DNA from 2 places in the Paenibacillus sp. FSL R5-0810 genome. Region 2 is predicted to be linked to the other one. Evidence: riboswitches for the same ligand, from Rfam matches in the RefSeq annotation. Region 2 holds a riboswitch; the other holds the start of a gene.
What was found. A riboswitch is a leader RNA that binds a small molecule or an ion and turns the genes downstream of it on or off. The one in region 2 is predicted to bind cobalamin.

Region 1 (12,009 bases), 2.0 Mb from region 2:
TAACTGCGTATCTTCACACCTAAATCCAAGTCGAAGAAATAAAGAATGTTCTTTCATAATGCGTGACCAAAAACGTATTTCGTCTAATGATCTGATTACAAAAGGATCCGACAAACCATCTCCCACCTTTCGGCACACTACAAGACAACCGTTTATATTGTCATGTTATCAGAGCGTATGAGGATGGCATGTTTCAATATGCTACTGGAGAACAAAAAATCAATTAAAGAGCTAATTCACAAAAATTCCTCATCAGATATCCTGCTGGGACAGGAAAATTTCGTCGGGGTTTCCCGTTGCGTTTTAGTTCCCTTTGGGAGCGGCGCGTTTATCTTCAAATCGGAAGCCCGCTTATCTTGGTACCTCCACTGCCTGACCGGTGCCTCCCCAAATAGAAAGAGCGTCCATTTCAACGCTCAAATCACATGGAAGCTAGCCACAAAAAATAAAGACGTTCTTCTAATTGCCGAAGAACACCTTTAGCACTTTAATTTATTCGGATGATTAAAAAATGTGTTTTATATAACAGCTTTAGTTTTCTTTCGGCTTACCCGTTTATTCATTCCTCACCGACACCCCCAGTTTGATGTCTACCGGGCATATTCTACGGTATTTTAGGTATGAGTTTCGCTCTCTTTTACTGCTCCATTTTATTGTGTTTCTGCAACCTGCTTTGCTGCGAATGTAGAGCTGAAACCGATGCTTATAGACGGTTCGTTTTTTTCTGACAACCAAACAAAACGTGACTCGAACGGGACTGAATCCATGCCGAACGGAATGATTCTTGCCCTTAAGCGCCAGCGGAACCCATCTACTTTCTTCAGCACCGATTGAAAAAACAGAACTGCCTGTAAGAATTTTAGTCTCCTTCATCCTGTATTCACCTGAACGGTCCCTTTCACACGATAGGTTCCCGGGGGCAAATCGCCAAATAGGTAGAGCCCCCCTTGATTCGTACGCGTAATCTGGATGATCTGTTCCACTCCTGCGTTTAACCTATAGAGCGCCACTAGGGCATTGGGTATCGCTGCTCCAGTTGCTTGGTCTGTCACGATACCACTTACAGTCCCTGTATTTGCATCCGGATCGACTGTCAGGTTGATGTCAAGGGGGGGCATATTCAGGACCTTGGATCGTTACAGTGGCACTTTGGCTTGATAAAAATCCGGCTAGGGTAGCCTGAACGAAATAGGTACCGTCCGGAAGCTCAGCAAACAAATACTGTCCGGATGCGTTGGATGTCAAGGTTCCGATCGGAGTAACCGTGCCCCCATTGATTTGAAAAAGACTAACCAAAGCATTATTCACAGGTTCATTATTCGAAACGTTCCTTACGATGCCAAACAATGCTCCTCTCGTTGCTGCGGGGTTTGGCTGTAAAGTAATCGATACTTGTGTTGGTCGGCCTTGGGTAACTGTTAGCGGAATACGGACAGGTGTCAGATAACCAGGTTCAGCAGCAGTGATTAGATAAGAGCCTACTGGAACATCTGGTATGATATATTGCCCCTGAGGGTTGCTGTTAACATGCTCAAATGGCACCCCTTGTGAAGTATATAATTGTACTGTGGCAAAGGGGATCGGATTTCCATTCGGCAGCAGCACTGTCCCCTGCACGACACCAACGGAGGTGTTGGGTGAGGCTTGAAGTGCTAAATTGACACTCTCTTCTTCATGTCCATCTACGGTAACTGGAGCACTTGGTTGAAGTTTATACAAGTCGGAAATCGGCAAAACAAAACCTCCTTTCACCAATCGTTCAACTCAATATATGCTTGTGCGTTTATAAGCGACTGGTCTATTGACGATACTCTTACTTTTTAAGCAGTTACTAACCTGAACAACGTCGAAAAAGCTTTCTGTCGATGATTTTGCCTCTTGCTTATGTATTTGGCATTCCGAATAAGCTGACTATCGTGTAGGAGAGCTTTCATGGGGACGGTAAATCGCCGCCCCCAAACCAAAGGGATGATCCATGAGTTTGACATGACATCACAACAGAGATGAATGAATTCTAAACAAATTTACAATGTTTTTCTTGCCGTTGTGTGATTAAATCCAAAAAGTTCCCAAGATAATAACCAAGAGAATAAATAAAACCAGAACAATACCTACTGCATTCCCGTAGCCGTTGTAACAAGGCTTTTCATAACCCACTGATATTTACCTCCTCGCATTTTGGAATAGTACAGTTTATGAGCATAGACGCCCTTAGACTGGACATTTCGGCAATAATATTCAGAATGTGCGAATGTATCATGGAGATAGATTTCTGATCAACCATTTAATTCATTTCACGAACTATCACGCCCCTGCAGGAAATAAAAAAACGCGGAATTGAACCCCCGACCTACGCATTACAAGTGCGACACCGTAGGTTTCGGAAAGGTTCTACAGGGTTCCGGAGGTCTATTAGTTATGGGCTTTTATGCGCCATAATCCGTTTAAGGTTCTCGAAGTATTTCTTGGCCGTTAGAAGATTTGTTAGAAGTTCTGTTAGAAGACTGAAGCCCGTGAGCTAATACTTCGGGGATTTTTAATGGGTATTCGGATTTTATAGTTGAAATCAATGATATAGCATCAGCAATGTAAATCGGGATATATGGTTGAATCGTCTAAGCTAAAGTTGTATTCGGTCGGGCTGTGCCACATTAGCAATCCATGAGAAACCGGGCATGCCGTTGGATGATAAAATTTTAGACATAGAGGAGGCTGCATATGGAACGTGTAATCCTGATGATGAATGTGCAAGAAAAACAGGGAGGAGAGTCAATCACATGGCAAAAATCGTTTTCGCGTTGAATCAGTCTCTGGACGGGTTCGTCGACCACATGGCACTTCAGCGCGACCCCATGCTATTCCTTCATTTCATCGAAGACGTGCGCGGTCTGACGGGTATGCTGTACGGGCGCCGTATGTATGAGACTATGCGATATTGGGACGAAGACCCTTTTGAATGGGATGCGCAGGAACGGGAATACGCAGCTGCGTGGCAAAGCAAACCGAAGTGGGTGGTGTCGAGGACGTTAAAGTCCGTCGGACCGAACGCTTCTCTGATCGAGGGCGACCTCTCAGCGGCCATACGGGGGCTGAAGGCTCAGCATGAAGGGGACATTGAAGTTGCCGGGCCGGAGTTGGCGCACAGTCTAACGGAGCTCGGTCTCGTTGATGAGTATCGACTCTATCTCCATCCCGTCGTGCTGGGTCACGGCAAGCCGTTCTTCGCCGGACCGCGTCCGCCCCTGCGCCTCGTGGCAAGCGATCGCATTGGCGAGCAGGTGATCAGGTTGACCTACGTTCCAGTTTAGTTTTGCGGTTGGTCCAGCGACCTAAGGGGACGATAGTTCGATAAACAGCGGCGGTCTATGACTTTATTTTTTCATTCTTGGCTGCCGCTGTTTAGGTTACTGTGTGTTAGTCTAGAACTTATTTTTCAAAAGGATATTGAATCCCTAATTGATGGCGAAAAACCCACTTCAATTGGCTAAAAGGGTAGAAAAATGGTAAAAGATCGGCCAAAAACACGAAAAAGACGCCGTCTCCGAAAACTCGGAAAACCGCGCCGTTATTGACTTTCTAAGGATGCTGGTGAAGGGAATTGAACCCCCGACCTACGCATTACGAGTGCGTTGCTCTACCCCTGAGCTACACCAGCGAATTTGTTGAAGTTGTCATTCGTTTTTGGAACAACAAAATATATTATATTCCTTCGGCGGGAAAATGCAAGCCCCTCATTAATGGAAAAAACACCCTATAGGAGGGGTTGCATTACCCGCCTAATTTCTCCTGCACCGATTGGATCTTCTGCTTGCTTGAGGATGCCCGGTCGCGCCGGTCGTCGATTTTGACAGAGGTGGATACCCGCTTAGCACCCGACAAGAACGGCGCCTCGTGCAACGCCTCGATCGCACGCCAAATCATAGGGAGCTCCCCTGCAATAATCGTGCTCATCGAAGTCAATTCGTACGTAATTCCCTCCTGTTGCTTCAATATACGCTGCATTTCCGCCACATATGAGCTTAAGCTGGTCGTTGCCGTTCCGATCGGAATGACCGTTACTTCTGCAATTGCCATCACAATAACCTCCCTCGAAGCATTCCATTCATCCACAACGTGGTTGAATCCGATATAGATATCATATCAATTCCGGGGCGTCTTTTCAAAATTTCGCAAAGTCGTCAACACACAATATCTTGTATGTCCAAGATCAAATTTTTATATGGGTCATACGATCCGTTGTCAAAACGCAACCGATGCGGAATCCGCGCAAAAACCGTCGCATTTGGTCACAATCCATGGAATCTTGAGCGGTTTTGACGGTTGGCCAACTAGCATATTACCTGTCCGTTTGCTATAATTCTCCTTGCGTTTATTTTTAAGAAATTGGTTTACAGATACAAGATATTGGGTTACATTAGATTAACGACAACCAAATATAGTGTATACAGGTGCCGCGCTAGCCTATCAGGCAGCCCGGCTTAATAGGGAAGCATGGTGAAAATCCATCACGGACCCGCCACTGTAAAGGCCTCGGGGCTGTTATGCATATGCAGCTGCCGGCAGTTTGGCAATACGTCACTGAAGTTCCCCGAAAGCGAACTTTGGGAAGACGCCGAATATGTACGGCCTAAGTCAGGAGACCTGCCTGTATACTTCAGACACCGACCTACGGGGTTATAGGGATGTGTTCGTGAAACTTGCGTCTGTACATAACATCATGCCCAAATATGGGCTTATGTCAGCTTTATTCAAACCATCCACAGCGCACGGACATTTTCAAGCCTGCCCTTAGGTTTTAGAAAATGTTTTTTTCATGTTCTTTTTTCAATTTCCCCCAAAGAAAGCGAGGATTTTTGTATGCCCCAGCTCGTAGTTAAACCAAACAACCGTCAGCTTGCCTTTGATGAAATTCGCCTCTCCGTCTATGCCGACCGGATCCTGAAGGGATTGGACATGCTAGACAAGGAGCGCCTGCTTCGAGGCGTGAATTCCAAACTCCGCGGTGAGCAAGTTACCGGCGAGGAAATCAGCAATGCCTTCACGATGTCCGCGCTTGAGCTCGTATCCAAGGAAGAGCCTGACTGGAAATTTGCGGCGGCTCGTTCATTCCTGACATCTTTATATAAAAAAGCGGCCCACAACCGCCGCTACAAAGCCTATCCGGAAGAGCCTTACGGCGCTTTCTATCCGCTCATTACGGAGCTCGTCCAGAAGGGCATCTATCGTGAAGACCTTCTGACCTGCTACACGAAGGAGCAAATCGAGGAGCTTGGCGAGTGCATTGATCCAAGCCGCGACCTGCTGTTCGATTACATCGGTCTCTTGACGCTGGCCGAGCGTTACCTTGCAACGGATTTCGACGGGCGCGTGATGGAGCTCCCGCAGGAGCGCTACATGGTCATTGCCATGTTCCTCATGCACCAGGAGCCTGAAGACAAACGCCTCGAGCTTGTTAAGGAAGCGTACTGGGCAATGAGCAATCTGTACATGACGGCCGCAACGCCAACGATGTCCAACGCCGGCAAGAAGGTCGCAGGCCAGCTCTCCAGCTGCTTCATCGACACCGTTGACGATTCCCTGGAAGGCATCTTCGATTCCAACACCGACGTAGCCCGTCTTAGCAAAATGGGCGGCGGCATCGGCGTCTACCTCGGCAAGGTCCGCGCACGCGGCTCCGATATCCGCGGCCACAAGAACACCAGCTCCGGCGTCATCCCTTGGATCCGCCAGCTGAACAACACGGCGGTGAGCGTTGACCAGCTCGGCACACGCAAAGGCGCCATTGCGGTCTATCTGGACGTGTTCCACAAGGACATTTTGTCCTTCCTTGATCTGAAGCTGAACAACGGCGATGAGCGCATGAGAGCCCATGACGTGTTCCACGGCGTATGTCTGCCTGACCTGTTCATGGAGGCTGTTGAAGCCCGTGAAGAATGGAGCCTGTTCTGCCCGCATGAAGTGAAGAAGATCATGGGCTGGAAAGATGAGAACGGCCGCCCGCTCGGTCTTGAGGACTTCTACGATCAAACGCCGGGTCAAGGCGCGTTCCGCGAGAAATATGCGGAGGCCTTGGCGAATCCGAACCTGCCGCGCATTACCGTACAAGCGATCGATATTATGAAGCGGATCATGAAATCCCAGCTGGAGACCGGAACTCCGTACATGTTCTACCGCGATACGGTAAACCGTGCGAACCCGAACTCCGCACACGGCATGATCTACTCTTCGAACCTGTGCACGGAAATCATGCAGAACCAGTCGCCAACCGTGGTTGAGCAAGAAGAGCTCGTCACCAAAGACGGCCAAACCCGGATCGTGATTTCGAAAATCCCTGGCGATTTCGTTGTCTGCAACCTGAACTCCATTCACTTGGCGCGTGCAGTGCCTGCCGGCGTGTTGGAGCGGCTCGTACCGATCCAGGTTCGCATGCTGGACAACGTAATCGACATCAACAATATCGAAGTGCTGCAAGCTCAATATACGAACAGCCAGTACCGCGCTGTCGGACTCGGCACCTTCGGCCTGCATCATCTGCTGGCTCTCGAAGGCATCCGCTGGGAATCCGACGAAGCGGTTGAATACAATGATAATCTGTACGAACACATCAATTACCTGCTCGTGAAGTCCAGCATGGAGCTGGCCAAGGAAAAAGGCCACTATCCGAAATTCAAAGGCTCTGCCTGGGAAAGCGGCGAATACTTTACGTTCCGCGGTTACACCGACGGCGAGCATGAAGGTAAATTCGTAACGACCGAGCAGTGGCGCGAGCTGCAGAAGGAAGTTCAAGAGAATGGCGTCCGCAACGCGTGGATGTTCGCGATCGCACCGAACGGCTCCACGTCGATCATTGCCGGTTCTACGGCAAGCATCGACCCGCTGTATGAGCTGCTGTCTTATGAAGAAAAGACGACATATAAAGTAGCCAACCCGGCTCCGGATCTGTCTGAAAAAACAATCTGGTATTACAAAACAGCCTTCCTGATCGACCAGCATTGGTCCATTAAAATGGCTGCTGCCCGTCAACGTCATGTGGACCAGGCGCAAAGCTTCAACCTGTATGTTCGTCCTGACATCCGGGCATCGGAATTCCTGGACCTGCACCTGCATGCCTGGAAAGCCGGCATCAAGACAACGTACTATGTGCGCAGCCGTGCGCTGACGATTGAGGAATGCGAAAGCTGTGCTAGCTAACGAACCCACCCAAACCCTCCCTTCCAAGGGAGGGCCCCAAGGGCTCTGCCCTCTGGACACCCGCAAGTTTGTGGAATGATTGGGTGAGGCGCTTCTTCTCCCAGGTACTTTGGTGCTAGGAGCGCTTTCTCCCTGCGGGAACGCTGGAATGTTGGCGCAGGGACGAATGATTTCATGCGTGCTTTGATGGTGCAACTTCCTGCAAGGATCGCTCTCCCTTCGGGATTTGCTGCTCATGCGGCGCGAACACAATGAGCGGGGCTGCTTGCTTGTTTGGTGCAACTTCCCGCAAGGATCGCTCTCCCTTTGGGGATTCGCTGCTCATGTGGCGCAAACACAATGAGCGGGCTGCTTGCTTGTTTGGTGCAACTTCCTGCAAGGATCGCTCTCCCTTCGGGATTCGCTGCTCATGCGGCGCGAACACAATGAGCGGGCTGCTTGTGTGTTTGGTGCAACTTCCCGCAAGGATCGCTCTCCCTTCGGGATTCGCTGCTCATGCGGCGCAAACACAATGAGCGGGCTGCTTGCTTGTTTGGTGCAACTTCCTGCAAGGATCGCTCTCCCTTCGGGATTTGCTGCTCATGCGGCGCAAACACAATGAGCGGGCTGCTTGCGTGTTTGGTGCAACTTCCTGCAAGGATCGCTCTCCCTTCGGGATTCGCTGCCCATGCGGCGCGAACATAATGAGCGGGCTGCTTGCGTGTTTGGTTCAACTTCCTGCAAGGATCGCTCTCCCTTTGGGATTCGCTGCTCATGTGGCGCAAACACAATGAGCGGGCTGCTTGCTTGTTTGGTGCAACTTCCTGCAAGGATCGCTCTCCCTTCGGGATTCGCTGCTCATGCGGCGCGAACACAATGAGCGGGCTGCTTGTGTGTTTGGTGCAACTTCCCGCAAGGATCGCTCTCCCTTCGGGATTCGCTGCTCATGCGGCGCAAACACAATGAGCGGGCTGCTTGCTTGTTTGGTGCAACTTCCTGCAAGGATCGCTCTCCCTTCGGGATTTGCTGCTCATGCGGCGCAAACACAATGAGCGGGCTGCTTGCGTGTTTGGTGCAACTTCCTGCAAGGATCGCTCTCCCTTCGGGATTCGCTGCCCATGCGGCGCGAACATAATGAGCGGGCTGCTTGCGTGTTTGGTTCAACTTCCTGCAAGGATCGCTCTCCCTTTGGGATTCGCTGCTCATGCGGCGCGAACATAATGAGCGGGCTGCTTGCGTGTTTGGTTCAACTTCCTGCAAGGATCGCTCTCCCTTCGGGATTTGCTGCTCATGCGGCGCAAACACAATGAGCGGGCTGCTTGCGTGTTTGGTGCAACTTCCTGCAAGGATCGCTCTCCCTTTGGGGATTCGCTGCTCATGTGGCGCAAACACAATGAGCGGGCTGCTTGCGTTTAGTCGAGCGCGAAGCGAACATCCGTTGAGTAAGCTATAAAAAAGACTACAAGGGTAAGGGTATCCAATCGGAGGAGTTTACGTCCGCCTTTGGGAGCCCTTTGCACCCTTCACAATACATTCAGGCAAAGGGCGGACAACAGCGGCCGGAGAGTGGATACCCGTCCTGTTGATACCCGCCCTACTATAAATGCAAGGAGAGAATGGTTATGCAAATGCAAAAAATATTCAATACCGAAGCACCTAACCGCTCCACACGGATCATTGAGGGCGAATGCTCAGGGATCCTCAACTGGAACGATATTCGGATGCCTCATATGTACAAGCTGTACAAGGTGCTGCTGCTGAACCACTGGATCGCGGACGAAATCCCGATGTCCAAGGATGCGCAGCAATTCCCGCACCTTGATCCGGAGGAGCAGCGCACCTTCAAGATCAACATCTCCCTACTGGCTGTGCTGGATTCCATGCAGACGATGTTTGTCGGCGACGTGAAGCGCTATTTCACCGACTCCTCGCTTGAGGCCATCTCGGCCATTATCGGGCAGCAGGAAGTCGTTCATAACCAATCCTACTCCTATGTGCTCTCCTCGATCGTTACGGAGCAGGAGCAAAAGGAAATTTTCGAATATTGGAAGCATGATCCGGTTCTCCTGGAGCGCAATCAGTTCATCTCGAACATTTACCAGAGCTTCCGGGACAATCCGTCGCCGCAATCCTTCTTTGAAGCGATGGTCGCCGACCTGATTCTCGAGGGCATTTTCTTCTATAGTACGTTCGCCTTCTTCTATAACCTGGCCCGTGATCAGAAGATGATGGCAACGAGCCAAATGATCTCCTACATTCAGCGTGACGAGAACCAGCATTGCTACTTCTTCGCTGAAGTGTTCAAGCAGCTGCTCAAGGACTTCCCTGAGCTGAACACGAAGGAGAACATCGATTACGTGTACCGCACGATCGATCGCGCGGTCGAGCTGGAGACGAACTGGGCGCATTACACGCTGAGCAATGTGCGCGGCATCGATCTGAACGAGCTGTCCGATTACATCAAATACATCGCCAACCGCCGCATCACCATGATGGGACTGGAGAAGGCGTATGAAGGCGTGGACGTGAACTGCATGCCATGGATCAAGCCGTTCTCCGACGAAGCGCTGAATGCGACGAAGACCGACTTCTTCGAAGCGAAGTCTCGCAACTACGGGAAAGTCGGCGACGATAACGGGTTTGACGATCTGTAAGCTGCACCAGCCGGTGAGCTCGGATCTGCTAAGCTTCTATCGCTCATAGACAAAACCTCCGCCATCCCTGCAATGAACTGTGACCCGATTTGTGGACAGTTTGAAATAAACCGCCTAGAGCTTAGCTAGCAAGCAGATGACCTCTGAATTCATCGGGGGTCATCTTTTTTAATGTCCACTGGTATCGTTCTGAGTTGTAGTAGCTTATGTACTCCTTCACTCGCACCCTCACTTCATCAATAGTTTGGCAATCGCTAAAATCAACGTCGTCTTTCAAGTGACCGAAGAATGATTCCATCGGGGCGTTGTCCCAGCAATTGCCTTTGCGCGACATCGACTGCTTAAATCCTGCCTTAGCAATGAGAAGACGGGTTTTAGGATGCGTGTAGTGCATCCCTTGGTCGGAGTGCAGAATCGCTTCTGGATGAATGTTTCCATCTAATCGCTCTAAAAGACGCTGTAGCGTCCGCTCGACAATTGGAAGCTCGAGTGTTGCTGCCACGCTGTCGGCAAGGATCTGCCTGGTCGCCCCGTCCTTCACGCAGGAAAGGTATGCCCAGTGTCCGCTTCCATAGCGCAAATAAGTGATGTCAGTGAGAAACACTTTCTCAGGTTCGCCTTGGTCAAACTTTCGCTCCAGCAGGTTCGGACACGTCTTGTGCTCTTGAGTTGCCTTAGCCATCTTGCGGTAGGGGTTCGCCTGACGGATTACGGCTACCAAGCCTGCCTTTTTCATAAGCCGGCGAATCTTCTTGTGGTTCATGACAACGCCGCTTATCTGTTCCAGCCGCATCTTAATCACAAGCGCACCTGCTTTGCCGCGGAGCGCGTCAAAGTGCTGCTTGATGAGAAGGATGTCCTGCTCGTCGGCGGCAGCACGAAGTTGACGATCTTCTTCCGTCCCCAGCCACCTGTAATAGCCGCTTGGACTTACTTCCACGAGCTCGCATAGATAGCGTGTCATTCGTTTCAGGCCATATGCCCGAATGGTGCGATTTATGATCTCATAGCGCTCGGAGGGCGTCAGCGTTTCTTCTTCTGCCGATCGAGCGCTTCGAGCTTTTTTAGCATGTCCACTTGAGCTTCAAGCAGTTTGATCTGGGCCTTAGCCCGTTTCAATTCTTCTTCGGCTGACAACTGACCAGTTGGCTTGCGCCCTGTACTGCCCTTACCGCGCCGCTCTGTAGCCAAACCTTCCTCACCGTACAGTTCGAAGGTTTCACGCCACCGTTTTAAGCTGTCCTTGGGCTTCTTATGACCAATAACGTCCAGGTCGAAGCCGGCACGAATAAAGATTTCTGAAGGTGTCTGCCCCTGCTTGTAGGCTTTCAGCGCCTCCAGCTTGAATGCAGGTGTGTATGTAATGGCCGCCTCGGTCACATGGTGTACGTTTGGATTCTCCTCCAGCTTCCTCATTTGCTCCTCGGTAAAGAGCACCCGTTTCAACTTCCCCATTCTCGTATCACTCCTCGTCACATACCTTGATTAAAACACAAATGACCCACAAGAAGTCACTTTTTTCAAAGTGTCCATCTTATGGGTCACAGTTCACAAAGGGATGGCGGAGGTTTTTTACATGGATGGATTACACGGTGGATGATGATGAATTTCCTTGAATGGATGACATGATGATTTTTATCCGGCAGCCGCCCATACCTCGATCTCGACCTTCAGCGCCGGCATCGCAAGCCCCGGCACATAAGCCATCGTCATCGCCGGCGGCCGACCGCCATGGAACTTCGCCCACACCTCATGGAAATGGCTCCAATCTACCTCTTCCACTGCCCAAATATTGATTTTGACGATATGGTCCGCCGTGAGCGATTCGGCTTCCAGCAACCGCTGAATATTCGCAAGCGTATGCTCCACCTGCTGCTTCATGTCATCCGGCAGCTTCCCTTCAGGATCGGTTCCGACTTGGCCGGAGAAGACCAGCAGCGCGGCTCCATGCGGCACCTTGGTGACATGGGTGTACGGACCGAGCGGCGGCGCAATGACGGACGGATTGTAACGTTCAATCAAGGGGTTCTTCTCCTCATCGGCTTCGTTTAGGATAGCCAGCGTTTGATGGTCCTCCCACCGTCCGTTGATGTTGACGTTTTTACGGGCGATGCCCTCCTTATGGAACCCGGCTTTCAACAGCACCTTCATCGAACCGAGATTATGCGGCATGACCCCCGCCTCG
Region 2 (12,009 bases):
GCCCCCACTGTTCGAAGCCGAATTTCCGGAGCAGCTTAAGGGAGGGCTCATTGTGGCCAAATACGAATCCGACCAGATTGCTGACGCGAAGCCGCGGACATTCCTCCAGCGCCTTGGCGATCAGGATGCTGCCCGCGCCGATCCCCCGAAACTTCTCATTCACGTAGATGCTGATTTCGGCTGTTCCGTTATAAGCAGGACGCCCGTAAAAGGATTGAAAGCTCATCCAGGCGACGATTTCGCTTCCAAAACGCATAACCCACAGCGGACGGTGGTCCTCGCTGTGCTCTTCGAACCAGCGAATGCGGCTCTCCACCGTCACCGGCTCCAGATCGGCGGTAACCTTTCGGCTTTCGATCGTAGAATTGTAGATGTCGACAATAGCCGGCAAATCCTCCATTACGGCATAATCGATCTGATATTGATGCGCTGTCATGTGCTACCTCCGAGTCGATGAATGTTGAATGTCAGATTGTGATGACGATGACTGCTATGAGGTCTATTGTACAGGAGGAAGCGGGATTACGCCTTATTTTTCTGATCAGGGATTAATTTACAAATGTGTTGCGCACCCGCTCGGACCGGATGAAATACGGAATCCAGATGCAGGCATAAATCATGGAGCGGACAATTTGGGTTGCAGATTGCCCGTCGTCGGTCTCGGCCAGCAGTTCGATTTGACTGGCAACGGCGAAGTCTGCAATGCCGAACAAAAGGCTGGCGATAATATAGCCGATCATCAATTTCGGGAATGCCTTTTTCTTGCCGTACATCAGGAACAATGCAAAAATGAGGCCAATCACAAATAAAACATTCATTACCGTCTCGAACAGAATTAGCGGGGCCAGCATGGCGTCATAATAAGGAGATGACGGATCTGTGAGCACATCCCAGACTTCGGACTCATAAAGCGGCAGCACATTCGTAATGAGCAGGGCGGTAATCGTAATCAATGAAAAATAAATGGAGATCTGAACGAGGACCAGCCAGCCCCCAAGCCCTTCAACCGGTGGTTTCAGCGAATAGCTCTTCTGCTTCCCCGGCTCATGCGGCGGCATCTGCCCGTTCTCTTGAAACGGATTCGGATCCATGAATAAGTACTCCTTCCAGCATTATGTAATTTCTAACTATGGATCATTATATAGAAAGGACTAGCTCTCATAAAGGGAAACTTTACTTCGGCAGCCGAACGATATACCCTTACATTAGTAGCTATACGACCGTTGTTACCATGAAAGGAATGAACCCTGATGAATGAACGTTTAAACACGCTGCTCCAATCCATGAATTCGCACGGCTGGGATCATGCGCTGATCACGGATCCCAAGCATGTCTATTACTTGACCGGATTTGCCAGCGATCCCCATGAGCGTTTTCTCGGCCTGCTCCTCTCCTCAGGGAGCGAGCCGGTCCTGATCGTACCCGCCCTGGATGCCGCCGCTGCCGAGGCGGCATCGTCCGTCAAGAACATCGTGACGCATCAGGATACCGATAATCCGTATGCTGTGCTTCAGCGCTCCCTTCGCGGCTCTGCCGGCACGGTGGCTGTGGAGAAGGAGCAATTGACCGTCTCCCGCTTCGAGCAGCTGCAGCAGCATGTGGACGCCTCTGCCTTCAAGGATGCCGGTCCCGTTCTTCGCGAGCTGCGGGTGCGGAAATCGCCGGAGGAGGTATCGCTGATCAAGCATGCCGTCAAGCTGGTGGAAGAGGTGCTGCGGCAAGGCTTGAAAAAGGCAAGCATCGGCGTTAGCGAGCTGGAGCTTGTGGCCGAGCTGGAATATTTGATGAAGAAGCTCGGAGCGGATGCCCCTTCGTTCGCGACGATGGTGCTGTCCGGGCCAAACACGGCGCTTCCTCACGGCGTGCCGGGGGGCAGACGGATCGAAGCGGGAGATCTGCTTATGTTCGACCTGGGCGTATATGCGGGCGGCTATGCCTCGGATATAACCCGTACCTTTGCTGTCGGCGACTTGAAGCCGGATGCCGTTCGCATCTACGATACCGTTCTGGCCGCGAATCAAGCCGCGATTCAGGCGGTGAAACCCGGTGTTACATACGGATCGATCGACCGGGCGGCAAGAACCGTCATTGAGCATGCGGGTTACGGCCCCGCCTTCGTTCATCGCCTTGGTCACGGCCTCGGGATGGATGTCCATGAATACCCGTCCGTGCATGGGCTGAACGAGGATGTGCTGCAGGCCGGCGCTGTGTTTACCATCGAGCCCGGCGTATATGTACAACATGTCGGCGGCGTACGCATCGAGGACGATGTCCTTGTTACCGAGACCGGCGCCCTGGTGCTAACCACATTTCCGAAGGAGCTGACCGTCATCGGGTAATCCAGGTCCGCTCCTTAGCTAAGCTATTGAACGAATAGCCCTTCATACGACAAAAAGGCCATCCGGCAAGGCGTTATCTTCGCCTTGCCGGATGGCCTTTTTTTTACTTTGGATACTGCTCTGCTTTTCCCGCTATGCACGATGCACGGTACGAGACATCCCAGGATGGCTGTTGAATCCCTGAGCGTTTACTACTGGACCATATCTAGTTGAATGTTTTTATCGTTATATACATCCTTATCCACTTCATTCATCACTTTCCCCGTAATGACGCCTGCCGTCATGGAATCATTGACGTTCAGCGCCGTCCGGCCCATATCGATCAGCGGCTCGACAGAAATCAGCAGTCCCGCCAGCGCTACCGGCAGGTTCATCGTGGAGAGAACGATAAGCGATGCGAACGTAGCCCCGCCCCCGACGCCGGCGACACCGAATGAGCTGATCATGACGACGACGATCAAGGTCAGGATGAAGGACCATGAGGTCGGATCAACGCCGGCGGTCGGTGCGATCATAACGGCCAGCATGGCAGGATAAATGCCGGCGCAGCCGTTCTGCCCGATCGTGGCGCCAAGCGATGCGGACAGATTCGCGATCCCCTCCGATACGCCGAGCTTCTTGCTCTGCGTCTGGACGTTAAGCGGGATGGTCGCCGCGCTGGAGCGCGAGGTGAACGCAAACGTCAGCGTCGGGAAGACCTTTTTCACATACGTAAACGGATTGAAGCCGAACAAGGCGAGCAGCACAAGATGGACAATAAACATGACAATCAACGCCACGTAGGAAGCCAAGACAAAATCAATCAGGTTCAAAATAACCTGCAGATTCGTCGTCGCGATGGTCTTGGCCATCAACGCGAGAATGCCGTAAGGCGTCAGGCGAAGCACAAGCGTCACGATGCGCATGACAACCCCATAGACCGAGGAGATGATGCCGCGGAACGTATCGGCCTGCTCTTTATTTTTCCGGTCCAGGCCAAGCACGGCAATCCCGATGAAGGCCGAGAAAATAACGACCGCGATCGTGGACGTTCTTCTCGCGCCCGTCATATCCTCAAACGGATTGCTCGGTATGAAATCAAGGATCTGCTGCGGCAGCGTACGATCCTCGATGTCTCCAAGCCGCTCCTGCAGCAGTGCGCCCTGCTCCTCCTCTGCCGCTCCGCCCTGAATGTTGACCGCAGACAGATCAAAGGACAGCGCGGTCGTGATCCCGACGGTCGCGGCCACCGCGGTCGTCAGCATTAGCACGGCGATGATGAGCCCGCTCATTTTGCCGAGATTGCGCCCGCCCTTCAGCTTGGTGATAGCCGAGATGATCGATACCATGATCAGTGGAATGACCATCATCTGCAGCAGCCGGACGTAGCCGTAGCCGACCAAATTGAACCAATCCGCTGAATCGGCCACGATATCGGAGTCAGAAGTGTAAACGAGCTGCAGAACGACGCCGAACAGAACGCCCAGACCCAAGCCCGCGAAGACACGCTTGGTAAACGAGTAATGCTTTTTCTGCATCCAGTACAAAATACCGACCAGCAGAATCAAAACAAGGACATTGATAACGACCCAAAGCGTTTCCATCCTTTGCTTCCTCCATTCTCATTTCGGATTAAGTTGTACCATCCTTGTGGGGATAAGTGCGCTAGTATGTATTCATTTCCAACTCACCGCCCACTCTAAACATTACATTACCCGTTCTTCCCGATTCTTATCGGAAATTGGTGCTCCCGGCATCCGATCAATTCGATTATACAGATCGGATTACCAAGATAAATTCATTTACTTCTATCCTATCCCCAATGCTGGAGGAGCAGAACCACAAATAACAGAACGGCTGCTTCAAGCAGTTCATTCAATGCGCCGTAGGTGTCTCCCGTGAGGCCGCCGAGGCGCCGGCTCATACGTCCTGCTACGGCCGCTCCAATCAACCAGGTAAGGAACGGCGCAAGAACGAGTGCCGCTAATCCGGTGATCCAAAGATGTGTTGAATCCGTGACCAGCCCCAGCATGACGATGACCCCGAGCGTGACCAGAACCGCCATCAAGCCGGCCTGCAGCCTCCGCAGGCTGGATAATCCGTTGAACAATGCAGCCAGCCCTTCGCTGCCTCTTGCTACAGGCCAGCGGTACATTGCGTGCACCATAAACCAACGGCTCCAGACGGGTGCGAGCACAAGCAGAAGAGCTTCCTGCTTCAAGTCCCCGCCCGACAGCTCAAAAATCGATTGAATCAGCGAAGCCTTCAGCAGCAGAAGCAGCGTGCAGGCGATAACCCCCATTGCCCCAACCCGGCTGTCTTTCATAATCTCGAGCATCCGCTCCCGCGACCGATGGCTAAGGAGGGCGTCCGCGCTGTCCATCCATCCGTCCAGATGAAGACCGCCCGTCAGCCCCACCCAGACGGTCAATGTGATAACCGATGCCGGAAAGACCGGGAGAGCTAAGCTTAATCCCCACCCCAGCAGTGCCACTGTCAGGCCGATCACGCCCCCTACCAGCGGATAAAAGACAACGCTTCGCTGCTGAACCTCCGGGGTAAAGGGAATCTCCCGCCGGATCGGAAACCTTGATAAAAATTGAAAAGCGGCCGCAGCCGCTTCCATTATCCTGTTCATATTCGATACTCCCTGCTCTTGATTTCCATCGGAATCCCCGCGGTTACGAGAAATACTTCATGGCAGACCCGTGCCAGCCGCTGGTTCATCATCCCAGCCCAATCGCGGAATATTCGGCCGAGCGGGTACTCGGGGACGATCCCCGATCCCACTTCGTTCGTTACCAGAATCACCGTTCCGGGATACGTCTGAACGGCTCGGGCCAGCCTGCCGATATCCAGCTGCAGCCGTTCCTCCATAGCCGCGGCTCCTTCCGGCTCGACCTGAAGCAGCACGTTCGTGAGCCACAGCGTCAGGCAATCCACGACGACCGCTGGCGCATCCGATGCCGATTGGCCGAGCGTTTCGAGCAGCTCCGGCAAGGCGACGGGCTCTTCGACCGTCTCCCAGCGATAATCCGCATCGCTGCGCCTGTCCTGATGAATCCGAAGCCGTTCCTTCATTTCATCGTCATACGCCTGAGCCGTCGCAATATAAAGGCCCGAGGACGACCGTTTCATGCAGAGCTTCTCGGCGAACGAGCTCTTGCCGCTCCGGGCGCCTCCCGTTACGAGCGAGCTTAATGGGTTCATAATTCGCCTCCGCTTATTCCCGCGCTTTCGAAGGTTGCCATCTCGCTCATAATCCGGCAGGCGGCTTCTATCATATGAAGGCATAACACGCCCCCGGTTCCTTCGCCAAGACGCATGTCCATATGCAGCATCGGAGACAGTTCCAGCGCTTGCAGCAGCAGGGCATGTCCACGCTCCTTCGAATTATGTGAAGCGATCATATAGGAACGCGATTCGGGGCAAATCGCCGCAGCGATCAGAGCGGCTGCACTGGATATGAAGCCGTCGATAACGACAGGGCAACCCTTGGCCGCCGCGCCGAGAATGAGTCCGGCCAGACCGCCGATCTCATACCCGCCGACCTTGGCCAGCACATCCACCGGATCTTCCGCCAGGGGGCGATTGACCGTAATCGCCTGCTCGACAACGCGGATCTTATGCATCAGCCGCTCGTCGCTAACGCCGGTTCCCCGCCCCACGACCTCAGCCGGAGGCTTGCCGGACAGAACCGCGAAGACGGCGGCGCTCGGCGTCGTGTTGCCGATCCCCATTTCCCCGGTCACGAACACCCGGGTTCCATGGGAGTAGAGCTCGGCGGCTACCTCGGCGCCGGTCAGAATCGCCTGCTCCGCCTCCGCCCTCGTCATCGCAGGCCCTTTTGCAATATTTTTCGTTCCTTTATTAATTTTACGGGAAAGGAGACGTTCATGGGACAGGTCAGCCGCAACGCCGATATCCACGCACAGCACGTCCGCGCCCGCTTGACGGGCCAATACGTTGACGGCAGCGCCGCCGTTCAGGAAATTCATGACCATCTGGGGCGTTACTTCCGACGGGAAGGCGCTGACGCCCTCCTCGCACACCCCATGGTCACCAGCCATGACCACGACGGCCTTTTTCTCGAATGAGGGCTTGATCGTCCCGGTAATTCCCGCGAGCTGAATCGCCAGCGATTCCAGCTTGCCAAGGCTCCCGGGAGGTTTCGTCAGCTTGTCCAAATAGGCGGCGGCTTCCGCCTGCGCCCTAGCATCGGGCGCGGTGATTGTTCCAACCGATCGCGTCAATCGGTCCATGAGCTCCTTCATGCACGAAGCCTCCTTTTTACTTATCTCGCTTGCTTTTACTTTATCCGAATCCGTGCGCTCCGGGCAAGGACAAGGCTTGCCGGTCCTTATTTTCTCGACCGGTTCGCGGTGAGCAGCACCTGCGGCGCGCCGTTCTCGGGGTGCTTGACGACGGAAGGCATGACCCGGAATATCCGGCTGATATACGCCTCGGTCAGCACTTCCTCCGGTGACCCCATTCCTGCAACGCGCCCCTCATGAAGCACGAGCAGCTTATCGCAAAACTGCGCGGCCAGATTCAAATCGTGCAGGACGCTGATTACGGTAATTTCCGTCGTCTGTCTCCAAGCATCCACCATCTCCATGAATTGAAGCTGGTAATGAATATCGAGGTAGGTCGTCGGTTCATCCAGCATCAAGAGCGACGGCTCCTGCACCATCACCTTGCCAAGCGCAGCCCGCTGCCGCTGGCCGCCGCTCAGCTCCGTAAGACGCCGCTCCTGAATATCGCGAAGCTCCAGCTTCTCCATGATGCTATCAATCAGGGGTGCCGCATCCTGCTCCTCCCGACCAAGCCAGTTCAGGAATGGATAACGCCCCATCTCGAGCACTTCCCGTACTGTAAAATCAGTCGGGTCCAGTCCCTCCTGCTGGAGCACGGCAATAATTCGGGCGAGCGCCTTGCGGCTATAGCTTCCGATATCGCGGTCCAAAAGCCGAACACTTCCCTTGGAAGGCCGCTCCACACCGGACAGCAGCTGCATTAGCGTAGACTTGCCGCTGCCGTTCGGCCCGATGATGCCCCACCATTCGCCTTTTCGGACCCGAAGCTCGACCTCCGACAATACCTGCGTGCGGCCATAGGCCTTCGACAGCCCTTGGGCAACGATCATCATGAGAATCCCTCCCTGCGCCGCTTCTTGTTCCGGTAGAGCAAGTACGCAAAGAATGGAGCGCCAATAAACGCAGTGACCACCCCGAGCGGAATTTCAGTCGGAGCGAGCACGGATCGCGCCGCCGTATCGCACCACACCATGAAAATAGCGCCTCCCAGCGCGGATATCGGAATAATGACACGATAATCCGAGCCCGTCATGAGCCGGATCATATGCGGCACCACCAGTCCCACAAATCCGATCACGCCCGAGACCGATACGGCCGCGGCTGCAAGAAGCGTAGCTACAACCAGAACGCTGGTCTTCAGCCGATCAACGTTCAGTCCCATATGGGCAGCCTGCCTTTCGCCGAGCGACAGCAGATTCAAAGCCCGCGAGCGGCTCCACAAATAAATAAGCCCTACCCCAAAATACGGGAAAAGGATGGCCACGTAGGACCATCCGCGCATGCTCAAGCTTCCCATCGTCCAGAACAGGATCTGGTTCACCGTGTCTTTGGACATCACCGTTAAGAAGGAAACGACGGCGCCGAGAAAGGATTGCATTACGACCCCGGATAAAATGAGTCCGTGCACCGGCAGCTTCCCCTGATCCCGTGCCAGCAGCAGAACGACCCACAGCGTACCCGCTCCGGTCAGAAAGGCAACCAACGGCAGCGTGTAGCCTCCGGCAAAGGAATACTCCATTCCGAAAAAAATGAGGGACGCCGCTCCTAGCGCTGCTCCGGAAGACACGCCCAGCGTAAAAGGATCAGCCAGCGGATTGCGCAGCACGCCTTGAAACGCCGCTCCTGCCACCGCAAGCGAGGCGCCGACCAGCATTCCCAGCAGAATGCGCGGGAGCCTCACCTTCATTAAAATCTGCTCGGAGGATACCTCCCAGCCCGGGACGATCGCATCGCCGAGCCAAGGCAGCCGATGCAGCAGCATCGCTCCAATCTCGCTAACAGGCAGGTGGACCGAGCCGATTCCGAGGCTGACGATCAAAGTCAACAGCAGCAGGACAATGCCGGCCGTTCCGTAACCCGCCAGTTTTTGTCTCATGGTGTCATCAGTTCCGGATAAACGGCTTTGGCCACTTCAATCAAACCTTGCGTGACGCGCGGCCCCGGACGGCTCAGCAGATTATCGTCCATCGCAATGACCCGGTCGTTCTTGATCGCTTCGATCTGATCCCAACCGTCGCGCTCTTTAATCATCTGGTCCAGCGTTTTCTTGGTGGCTTCGTCGACAACATTGCTCGAATACAGAATGACATCCGGATTCGCCGCAATGATGTTCTCCTCGCTAATTTCGAACCAGCCCTCTGTATCCCCGGCTGCGTTGACGCCGCCGGCCAGCGTGATCATCTCATCCATGAACTCGCCTTTGCCGACGGTCCAGCCCGGCGAGAACTCGACGTACACTTTCTTCTTGTCCTCTTCCTTCACGGATTTCACCGCTTCCGTAACGCTTGCCAGCTCCTGCTGCATCTGCCCGACCACAGCCTGCGCTTCTTCCTGACGGTCGGTAATTTGTCCGACCAGCGTAATGGAAGACATGACTTCTTCAATCGTGGACGGATCGTTAACGAACAATTTCACGCCCATCCCGCGGAGCTTCTCCGCGTTTTCCGCATTCATCGACGCGCTGAACACGACATCGGCCTCGGCTGCGATTACAGCCTCTTCATTCACCTGGAAGCCTCCCATTTTCGGCTTGGATTTCGCGGCTTCCGGATAATCATCCAGATCGGACACGCCTACGATTTCCTCGTCCAGCCCGAGGGCAAACAGCTTTTCCGTCTCGGACGGAGCCAGGGATACGATACGGGTCGGCGCCTTCTCGAAGGTGACCTCCGTTCCGGTCGCATCCTTAACGGTGAGCGGATACTGCGTCTTCAGCGCACCCTGCTCCTCCGCAGGCTGTTCAGCCGGCTTCTCCTGCTGGGCAGGCGTTTCCGAAGGCGCACTATTCGGCGCGGCATCCTCGGCGTTACCGCAGGCGATCAGCGACAGCGCCATCAGCATCGCCACGATCAAGACGGACCATGATTTCAACATTGCTTTCATTTTCTTGTTTCCCCCTACGTCATCATTGAGAACCCTAGCCTGCATATTTCACAACTTCAATTCCGATCCTTACCGGGTATGAAAACGACTGTCCTCGCATGTATAAGGAGAACCGGCTGGTTCCGCCGGGACCTAAACCTCCGGGTACCCCTGCTATCCGTTAGGAAGAGGAATACCGGTGTTTCCCCGGAGCGGGAATCAGGAGGCTGGCATTGCCTTCTCGTTCTCCAGCAAAAATCCCCGATTCCTTGACGAATAAGGAATCGGGGATTACGTTTCAGCTTCAGGACACCTGCGAACATATAGCATTGATCATCAACAAAGCGGCTTATTGCCGGAAAGCTGTACCTCCACAGCTCCTGCCGCTCCCGCGATCAAAACGGGTCCAAGTGAACGTAATCCTCTCCTCGAAGGACCGTCATTCATTGCCGAGGGCAGGTCTCCTGACTTACAGGCCTAACGACTTCTCCGCCTTCCCAAGCGCATCAGCGCCCAGTGGCATTAAGGAGGAGTCTCCTGCTTCACAGTGGCGGGACCGTGCCGGATTTGCACCGGCTTCCCTATTAACCCGAATGGCAGTCCGTCAATACCCGGCTGCCTGTCCAGGACCCTCGCAAATCATATGAATCATGCTTATATAGCCAAGCTGGATTTCTCTGAACACGATTATAGGGGATAACCCCCGCCCTTACAACTAAAGGATTATCCCATTCTTCGAGTATAATGGTACTGATAGTTCTCGTTATCGTTCATTATTCGCCTGAAATCACATCTTTTTGAAAACGGGGAGTGAATCCGTGATGAAAATTCCTTCAAACCAAAAGCCGGAGAGACTTCGTCTGACCGTTCTGGAACCCGAGCATCTTCCCGCGCTGAGTCAATTCTCCCTCCCGGAGCACCAGCGAAGATTCACTTTGCTTCCGGACGATGCGATGAAGAAGCACGGTTATCCGCCCACGGAGGACAAGCTGCCGGTCGTTCTGCTCGCGGCGGATAAGCCCGTCGCCTTCTTCGTCCTGGATCGCGGGGAACGTATCGCCCGTTATACGCCGAACCAAAGCGCCGTGCTCCTTCGCGCCCTATCCGTTGATCACAAGGAGCAGGGGCGGGGCTACGGCCAGGCTGCCATGCGCCTGCTGCCCGAATTTATTCGCTCGCGACTGCCGGGAGTGAACGAGATTGCCCTGGCGGTAAACGCCCGCAATGAGCATGCCCGTCACGTCTATCTTCAAGCCGGCTTTCGTGACAGGGGATACCGGGTCATGGGCGTGCAGGGCATCCAGCATATTTTGCATCTTGATCTGGAGATCCGTTGATGCTTTCTTGTGGATTGCCCAAGGTCCTTGCCAACGGGTATGGCAGGGCTGTCAGCTCATGATCTCGCCTTGCCAGCCCAGTCCGTTCCAGGCCAGCTTCAGCCTAAGCTCCTCACCCGGCAGGATGCGCAAGCTCCAAAAAGGGGTATCCGGAACCGTAGCCGCCGCAATCTGGCGAATCACGCCGCCATGCGTGACGACCAGCAGGTCGGGAATTCTTTGGGAATCCCGTCCTCTGGCTTCACCGTCCTCGTCCCTCTCAAAGCTGCGGCACATATCTTGATGCAATCCCGCCAAAAAATGCTGAATCCTGGACGCGAAGGCTTCCCAGCTCTCTCCGCCCGGCGGAGTAACAGCTGCCGGGTCCTCAATCCAGCGGCGATATAAAGGATTTCCCTTCAAATCCTCGTAGGTTTTCCCCTCCCATTCGCCGAAATGAAGCTCACGCAGCCTGCTGTCATACACCGCTCCCGGAATTGGCAAAACTTCCGTATTGCCATTTAAACCGGCACTTTGAACCTCGTTACCGGTCAGCAAATAGCGAAGGGTCTGCCTGCATCTGAGCAGGTCGCTGCAGTATATGCGTGCCCATTGCAGGCCTTGGAGCCGCCGCGCCAGCGGGGCCAGCCGTTCCAGCTCCGCGGATATCACGCCCTGATCCTCATGGCCGAGGTACCGCCGCTCCTGATTCCACCGCGTAACGCCGTGGCGGACCAGGTGCAGGACAACCTGCAGCGGACTCGTATCTTTTTCAAGCAGCTGAATATCCCCCTTATCCTCCGCATGGTATGCAAAGTGTGCAGGATGTGCATTTTTCACGTCCTTTGCGTCCTTTGCGTCTTTTGCATCAATCGCGTCTATCGCCTCATTCACGTCGTTCGCTTCGTTCAAGGCTTTAGCCTGATCCGCATCGATCGCTTCCAATGCGGCGTTTGCGTCAATTGCCTTATTGCTTTGTATCGCATCCAGTCCCACGTCCTCATCGTTTGCATTTACGATATCCTTCGGCTCCCTCATACCCATGCTCCCCCGCCTGCGGCGATAACGATCGCCAATACGGCGGTGCCGATCACGGTAAAAATCACCGAAGCCGCGAGGAGCAGCCGGGTCGTGATGCGGATGTCCTCCGCATTCAGCGCCCGCTCCGGATCTCCCATATACGCCCGGAACGAGACG

Region 1: linked by a shared signal. The riboswitch ahead of MKX76_RS19895 (ribonucleoside-diphosphate reductase subunit alpha) and the one ahead of MKX76_RS29100 (ABC transporter substrate-binding protein) in region 2 are both predicted to bind cobalamin.

Annotation. Positions count from the first base shown of each region.
Region 1 covers NZ_JBBOCF010000001.1:4,462,393-4,474,401, forward strand. The annotation lists gene MKX76_RS19855 (DUF2935 domain-containing protein) at 1-114, opposite strand, end outside; gene MKX76_RS19860 (hypothetical protein) at 199-483, shown strand; gene MKX76_RS19865 (carboxypeptidase-like regulatory domain-containing protein) at 870-1,118, opposite strand; gene MKX76_RS19870 (carboxypeptidase-like regulatory domain-containing protein) at 1,105-1,734, opposite strand; gene MKX76_RS19880 (dihydrofolate reductase family protein) at 2,778-3,308, shown strand; tRNA gene MKX76_RS19885 (tRNA-Thr) at 3,584-3,655, opposite strand; gene MKX76_RS19890 (MTH1187 family thiamine-binding protein) at 3,769-4,074, opposite strand; cobalamin riboswitch at 4,430-4,663, shown strand; gene MKX76_RS19895 (ribonucleoside-diphosphate reductase subunit alpha) at 4,858-7,191, shown strand; gene MKX76_RS19900 (ribonucleotide-diphosphate reductase subunit beta) at 8,793-9,824, shown strand; gene MKX76_RS19905 (IS3 family transposase) at 9,946-10,851, opposite strand; gene MKX76_RS19910 (HTH domain-containing protein) at 10,848-11,279, opposite strand; gene MKX76_RS19915 (GNAT family N-acetyltransferase) at 11,460-12,009, opposite strand, start outside.
Region 2 covers NZ_JBBOCF010000001.1:6,487,202-6,499,210, reverse strand. The annotation lists gene MKX76_RS29145 (GNAT family N-acetyltransferase) at 1-436, opposite strand, end outside; gene MKX76_RS29140 (DUF2569 domain-containing protein) at 549-1,091, opposite strand; gene MKX76_RS29135 (M24 family metallopeptidase) at 1,251-2,339, shown strand; gene MKX76_RS29130 (L-cystine transporter) at 2,531-3,922, opposite strand; gene cobS (adenosylcobinamide-GDP ribazoletransferase) at 4,132-4,956, opposite strand; gene cobU (bifunctional adenosylcobinamide kinase/adenosylcobinamide-phosphate guanylyltransferase) at 4,953-5,528, opposite strand; gene cobT (nicotinate-nucleotide--dimethylbenzimidazole phosphoribosyltransferase) at 5,525-6,592, opposite strand; gene MKX76_RS29110 (ABC transporter ATP-binding protein) at 6,679-7,464, opposite strand; gene MKX76_RS29105 (FecCD family ABC transporter permease) at 7,464-8,510, opposite strand; gene MKX76_RS29100 (ABC transporter substrate-binding protein) at 8,507-9,517, opposite strand; cobalamin riboswitch at 9,934-10,145, opposite strand; gene MKX76_RS29095 (GNAT family N-acetyltransferase) at 10,318-10,833, shown strand; gene MKX76_RS29090 (histidine phosphatase family protein) at 10,885-11,850, opposite strand; gene cbiB (adenosylcobinamide-phosphate synthase CbiB) at 11,847-12,009, opposite strand, start outside.